Regions from separate parts of the Romboutsia sp. genome, predicted to be linked through region 2. Evidence: predicted binding sites of a transcription regulator. Region 2 holds the regulator's gene; the other holds the start of a gene.
The links. Region 2 encodes HrcA, which represses chaperone genes, less so after heat shock. Its sites were predicted from a motif close to TTAGCACTCNNNNNNNNNGAGTGCTAA; they were not measured.

Region 1: a site for HrcA is predicted at 1,903-1,929, ahead of clpB (ATP-dependent chaperone ClpB). Genes of this name have one in related genera too.

Annotation. Positions count from the first base shown of each region.
Region 1 is NZ_JBXKIW010000060.1:10,767-14,659, forward strand. Features, by position in the region: gene AC11VW_RS09630 (L,D-transpeptidase) at 110-583, shown strand; gene AC11VW_RS09635 (pentapeptide repeat-containing protein) at 865-1,509, shown strand; gene AC11VW_RS09640 (hypothetical protein) at 1,551-1,724, opposite strand; gene clpB (ATP-dependent chaperone ClpB) at 2,016-3,893, shown strand, end outside.
Region 2 is NZ_JBXKIW010000051.1:105,939-109,831, reverse strand. Features, by position in the region: gene hemW (radical SAM family heme chaperone HemW) at 1-847, shown strand, start outside; gene hrcA (heat-inducible transcriptional repressor HrcA) at 946-1,965, shown strand; gene grpE (nucleotide exchange factor GrpE) at 1,984-2,562, shown strand; gene dnaK (molecular chaperone DnaK) at 2,692-3,893, shown strand, end outside.

The sequences.
Region 1 (3,893 bases), on a different contig from region 2:
TAAAAAAATGCATACACTTCTCTATATTTCAAATTATCACTTTATAAGTCAGCTATTCATAAATAAGAATATATGGTCATTCAAAATTAAAAAAAGAAAGGATTTTAATATGAAAATAATTAAGAAGCTAAGAGATAATAATTCATTAAATTATAAAAAATTTAATGTTAATATGACTGAGTTCGTAAACGATAATAATATTAAAAGTCCAACAAATTATCTACTAATTACCTCTATCGAAGAGAAATTTACCTATGTATATGAAAAAAATAATAACGTATGGGAAATGCTATACAAATATAGCACCACAGTTGGAAAGCCTTCAACCCCTACGATAAAAGGTGTATTTGCAGTAGGTCAAAAATATGAAGCTATAGGAACTGAGAATTCTTCAGCAAGATATGCTACTAATATAACAGGCGAGTATTATTATCACTCAATACTATATGATCCCAAAAATCTTTATATAAAAGATGATAGATTAGGTGTAGCTATAAGTCATGGATGTATAAGGTTAGCCACAAGTAGTGCGAAGTGGATTTATGACAATGTACCTGAAGGTAGTACTATAGTTATACATTAAAATATAAAAGATATAAATTAAATTTTTAAAACTTATCTCAAAAACAATTACAGTTTAATAAAATAAATAATAGTAATTAAAAAATGACGAACTACAATATAGCTCGTCATTTTTAATTACTAATAAGTTTATATAATGCAGGTTATTTTGTTTAGAAAGCGATTATAAATTATTTATGAAGAAATGTTTGAATTAATTCGATATATGTAATAAGATTGTTATGTAGAAAACTAAATTCAAAAGAAATTAAGCTTAAGTATAAATTAAGGATGGTAATAAATATGAGTAAACTAATTAAACTTCAAAGACCTAAAATAATAGATAATTTAGAAAAAGTAGAAGATGTTATAGGCGAAATACATAGTGAGAACATATTATCAAATAAAGTTATAGAAAATGTATCAATAAGTGGACTAGAAGATATAAGAGTTAGTTTTAATAAATGTATATTTAGAAATGTTACTTTTGATTACTGTGATTTGAGAAAAATAGATATGATGGATGTTGTGTTTGAAAACTGTAATTTATCTAATATATCTTTTAGTAAAGGGAGCATCTATAGGACAGAATTTATTAATTGTAAACTTATGGGAACTAGGTTTGATGAATGTTCTATGAAAAATGTATTATTTAATAGTTCATTAGGGAAGTACTCAAATTTTGCTTATGCAAAACTTGATGGTGTAAATATAATTGAATCTGATTTTCAAAGCTCTGTATTTCAAGAGCTTCAAATTAAAAAACTAGCATTTGATAGCACAAATCTAAGTAAAGCTATATTTTATAATACTAAGTTAAAGGGCATTGATTTTACAACTTGTAATATAGAAGATATACAATTGGGTGTTAATGATATATCAGGTGCAAGTGTTAGTGTAGTACAAGCACTTGAGTTGACAAGACTTATGGGAATAATAATTACGTAGATTGTAGTAAAGCCTCTAGAAATAGTTCTAGAGGCTTTTGTTTAATAAATATCTTCATCATCTTCAAGTTCTATTAACCCTTTACTATCTAAGAATTCTTCTTCATAATCTAATATAGCTTCTAGAATATCATGAGATATAGAGTATCCATTTTCTTTACATTTTTCATAAATATAATTTATCATTTCTTCAACTGATATAATTGGTTCGCTCATAAATATATTCCTTTCATATTCATATGCCTAAAATATATAATAAATTTCTTATATTATATGTTACCCAATAATAAATAAAATAGCAATTCAAAAAATCACTAAATTTAGCATGAATAAAATTTATATATAAATTATTGACAAAATATATTTATAGGTATATATTTTAATTAATGAAATATTAGCACTCAATAATCAAGAGTGCTAATAAATATAAAAAGGAGAGGTTTTAAAATCTCTTATTAAGTAGAATAATATTAACGAAATATATACACTGTGATGGAGGGATTTTATATGGATATAAAAAAAATGACTGTTAGAGTACAAAAAGGCTTAAATGATGCTTATAGTATCGCAGTAAAAAATCACAATCAACAAGTTGATATAATTCATCTTTTTAGCGCACTTGTAAATCAAGAAGATGGGCTTATTCCAAATATATTAGAGAAAATGACTGTATCAGTAGAAGCTTTGAAAGGTACTATAAATTCAGAGCTTAACAAACTACCTCAAATACATGGTGAGGGAATAAGCTCACAAGGCGTTGCAGCTACAAGAAAAATAAATGAAGTACTAATCAAAGCTGAAAGTATTTCCCAGGAATTTAAAGACGCATATATTAGTGTAGAACATGTTATGCTTGCTATTATGGACATTGAAGCTAATACTGCTGTAGGTAGAATATTAAAGCAATACAATATAAATAAAAATGACTTCTTAAAAGCATTATCACAAGTTAGAGGAAGTCAAAGGGTAGAAACTCAAGACCCAGAAGGAACTTATGAAGCTTTGGCACGTTTCGGTACGAATTTAGTAGACTTAGCTAAAAAGCATAAGCTAGATCCTGTTATAGGTCGTGACGAGGAAATAAGAAGAGTTATAAGAATATTATCAAGAAGAACTAAAAATAATCCAGTACTTATAGGGGAACCAGGTGTTGGTAAAACAGCAATAGTTGAAGGATTAGCAGAGAGAATTGTAAGAGGAGATGTACCAGAAGGTCTTAAAGATAAGATAGTATTCTCTTTAGATATGGGTTCTTTAATTGCCGGGGCAAAGTATAGAGGAGAATTTGAAGAAAGATTAAAGGCAGTACTTAAAGAAGTACAAAGTTCAGATGGTAAGATAATATTATTTATAGATGAAATTCATACAATAGTTGGTGTTGGTAAAACTGACGGGGCAATGGATGCTGGTAACTTAATAAAACCAATGCTTGCTCGTGGAGAATTAAACTGTATAGGCGCAACTACTTTTGATGAGTATAGACAATATATAGAAAAAGACAAAGCTTTAGAGCGACGTTTCCAACCAGTTATTGCCGAGGAACCAAGTGTAAGTGATACTATATCAATATTAAGAGGCCTTAAGGAAAGATTTGAAATACATCATGGTGTAAGAATACACGATAGCGCAATTGTAGCTGCAGCTAAACTATCCAATAGATATATACAAGATAGATTTTTACCTGACAAGGCAATAGATTTAATAGACGAAGCAGGTGCTATGATTAGAAGCGAAATAGATTCATTACCTACAGAATTAGATATGGTAAGAAGAAAGTTATTTACATTAGAAACAGAAAGAGAAGCACTACTTAAAGAAAATGATGACAAAAGTAAAACAAGACTTGATAAATTAGTTAAAGAAATAGCAGAACTTAAGTCTAAAAATGATGAAATGAGCGCTAAATACGAGAAAGAAAAGAATCAAATACTAGAAATTAGAAACTTAAAAACACAACTTGACGAATCAAAAGGTAATGTAGAAAAATACGAAAGAGAATATGACTTTAATAAAGCTGCCGAAGTTAAGTATGGGGTAATTCCTAAACTTGAAGAACAAATAAAAGAACACGAAGAAAAAATTAAGGAAAGCTATGAAAATGCACTTTTAAAAGAAGAAGTTACTGAAAGTGAAATATCACAAATTGTTGCTAAATGGACAGGTATACCTGTTACTAAATTAGTAGAAGGTGAAAGAGAAAAACTATTAAAACTAGAAGATGAGCTTCATAAAAGAGTAATAGGTCAAGATGAAGCAGTAACAGCTGTATCAAATGCAGTAATTCGTGCTCGTGCAGGGCTTAAGGATGAGAAAAAGCCAATTGGTTCATTTATATTCCTAGGACCTACTGGAGTTGGTAAAACAGAGCTTGCTAAAACTTTAGCT
Region 2 (3,893 bases):
TCCTGGAACGTTAACTAAGGAAAAGTTAATGGCTATGAAAGAGGTAGGTATAAATCGTCTTAGTATGGGATTACAAGCTGTACAAGATTACCATTTAAAGTCTATAGGAAGAATACATACTTACAATGAGTTTGAAAAAAACTATAAAGAAGCTATAGAAGTTGGTTTTGAAAATATTAATGTAGACTTAATGTATGCACTTCCTAATCAAAAACCAGAAGAGTGGAAGGAAAGTCTTGAAAAAATAGTTGAATTAAATCCATCACATATATCAGCATACTCACTTATATTAGAAGAGGGAACAAAATTATATGATATGTATGAAAATAATAAATTTGAAATGACAGATGAAGATACAGATATAGATATGTATAATTACACAATAAATTATCTAAAAGAAAATGGATATAATCAATACGAAATATCAAACTATGCTAAAGAAGGATTTGAATGTAGGCATAATATATTATATTGGAAATGTGATCACTATATTGGTTTAGGACCAGGAGCATCAGGATATTTAATCAATTATAGATATAATAATGTAGAAAGTTTGCAAGATTATCATGAAAAATTAAGTAAAAACAAAAAACCTATAGAAAATTTAGAAAAATTAAGTATAGAAGATAAAATTCAAGAAAAAATATTTATGGGACTTAGGATGAATGAAGGAATAAAATTTGATGATTTAAAAAAACAATTTAATGTAGATGTTAAGGAAAAATATAGTAATCAAATTAAAGAACTAAAAGAAAAAGGACTTATAAATGAAAGTATAGCTGGATTTAGCCTCACTCAAAGAGGTAGAGAAATATCTAATAGTGTTTTTGTAGAATTCATAAATTAATTCAAAAGTGTTGACAAAGATAAAATATAATGATATATAATATATATAATCTTTTTAGCACTCGAATATAGTGAGTGCTAACAGCTAGGAGGTGTAGTATGGAATTGAATGAAAGAAAATTAAATATCCTCAGAGCTATAATTAAAGATTATATACAAACAGCCGAGGCTGTAGGATCAAGGACGATATCTAAAAAGTATGACTTAGGTATTAGTGCTGCGACTATAAGAAATGAAATGGCTGACCTTGAAGAGCTTGGTTATCTTATTCAGCCACATACTTCTGCAGGTAGAGTTCCATCTGAAAAAGGTTATAAGCTTTATGTAGACTTACTTATGAGCCAAGGAGAATTAAGTGATCAAGAAAAGATATTAATGGAACAATGTGTACACAATAATGTAAATCATATAAAAGATTTAATTCATGAAACATCTAAGCTATTATCTCAGCTTACTAACTATACAACGGTAGCAGTGACTAAAAGTTTAGTAAATCAAAGTGTTATCAAACACATACAGTTGGTAGAGATGAATGATAATAAAATATTACTAATAGTTGTAACGGACAAAGGTGATATAAAAAATGCTAACCTTACCACTAATATTTATTTAGACCAATCTAAGTTAAATTTAATCTCTGACAATCTTACTAAGAAGCTTGGAGGGAAAAGTTTCACAAACTTAGATACAAGGCTAATTGAATTTATAAAATATGAAATAAGTGAATATTCAGCATTTATAGATGAACTTATAAGTGCTTTGAATTTTGATATATCAGATGAAGACTCTTTAGTTTCTTTAAATGGAGCGACTAATATATTTAGTTATCCAGAATTTAATGACATACTAAAAGCTAAATCATTTCTAAACATGTTAGAACAAAAAGAAATTATAGCTAGTATGATGAAATCAAAGGGGATTCAAAAAGATAACATAAACATAATTATTGGTAGTGACAATGATTGTGAACTGGCTCAAGATTGCAGTATGGTTACAGCAACATACAATATTGATAAAGATTTAGTAGGTCGTATAAGTTTTATAGGTCCAACAAGAATGGATTATTCTAGGATTTATGCAATAGTAAATTATATGAGCTTATTATTTAACAAAAAATAAATTGAGGGGTGTAATATCTTGCAAGAAAAAAATATAGAACAAGAAGAGCTAAAAGAAGAAGTAGATGCTTTAGTAGATGAAGAAGTTCAAACTGAAGATATAGAAGAATCTGAAGAAAGTAACTGTGAAGATAATGTTTCTGACATAAATGATAAGTTACAAGAAAATAAATTACAAGAAGAAATAGATGTACTTAATGAACAATATCAAAGACTTCAAGCAGAATATTCAAACTATAGAAGAAGAACTCAACAAGAGAAAGAAACTATAGGATTATTTGCAAATGAAAAGATATTAGGAGAATTAATACCAGCTATAGACAACATGGAGAGAGCACTTCAAGCTTGTGAAAACAAAGAAGATACTATGTACCAAGGAATAGATATGGTATATAAGCAACTTCAAAGTACTTTAACAAAATTTGGAGTACAAGAGATAGAAGCACTAGATTGTGACTTTGATCCAAACCTACACTTAGCTGTAATGCAAGAAAGTGTAGAAGGAGTAGATGCCAATAAAATAGTAATGGTACTTCAAAAAGGATACAAATTAGGAACTAAAGTACTAAGAGCTAGTATGGTTAAGGTTTCTTGCTAGTAATTAACTTTATACACAATACAGTACTTAAAATTAATTATGCTAATAAAAAATGTTTGCATAAAAGCAAACGTAAAATTTAAAATAAAAAATTAATATATAAAAAATTACTTTAGGAGGAATTAAACAATGGGAAAAATAATAGGAATAGATTTAGGAACAACTAATTCATGTGTTGCAGTTTTAGAAGGTGGAGAAGCTCAAATAATAACAAATGCAGAAGGTATGAGAACTACTCCATCAGTAGTAGCATTTACTAAAGATGGTGAAAGAATAGTAGGAGAGCCAGCAAAAAGACAAGCAGTTACAAATGCTGATAAAACAATAATATCTATAAAAACTCATATGGGTACAGATTACAAAGTTGACATAGATGGTAAAGGATATACGCCACAAGAAATATCTGCTATAACATTACAAAAATTAAAGGCAGATGCAGAAGCTTACTTAGGTCAACCAGTAACAGAAGCTGTTATAACAGTTCCAGCATACTTTACAGATGCTCAAAGACAAGCAACTAAAGATGCGGGTAGAATAGCAGGATTAGAGGTTAAGAGAATAATAAACGAACCAACTGCCGCAGCTCTTGCTTACGGTATGGATAAATTAGATCAAGAAAAGAAAATATTAGTATTCGATTTAGGTGGAGGGACATTCGACGTTTCTATACTTGAAATCGGAGATGGAACATTTGAAGTTTTAGCTACTGCTGGTAACAACAGATTAGGTGGAGATGACTTTGACCAAATAGTAATAGATTACTTAGCTGAAGAGTTTAAAAAAGCTGAAGGTGTAGACTTAAGAAATGATAAGATGGCGCTTCAAAGATTAAAAGAAGCTGGTGAAAAAGCTAAAAAAGAATTATCATCTACAATGTCTACAAACATAAACTTACCATTCATAACAGCTACTATGGAAGGACCAAAACATTTAAATATAGATTTAACAAGAGCTAAGTTTGATGAATTAACGGCTGCATTGGTAGAAAAAACTATGGAACCAACAAGAAGAGCATTACAAGATGCAGGACTTTCTACATCTGATATAGATGATGTATTATTAGTTGGTGGATCTACAAGAATACCAGCTGTTCAAGATGCAGTTAAGAAATTCATAGGAAAAGAAGCTCATAAAGGAATAAACCCAGATGAATGTGTTGCAGCAGGTGCTGCTATACAAGCAGGTGTATTAACTGGAGAAGTTAATGATTTATTACTTCTTGATGTTACTCCATTATCTTTAGGAATAGAAACTATGGGTAATGTAATGACTAAGATAATAGAAAGAAACACAACAATACCAACTAAGAAATCACAAGTATTCTCAACTGC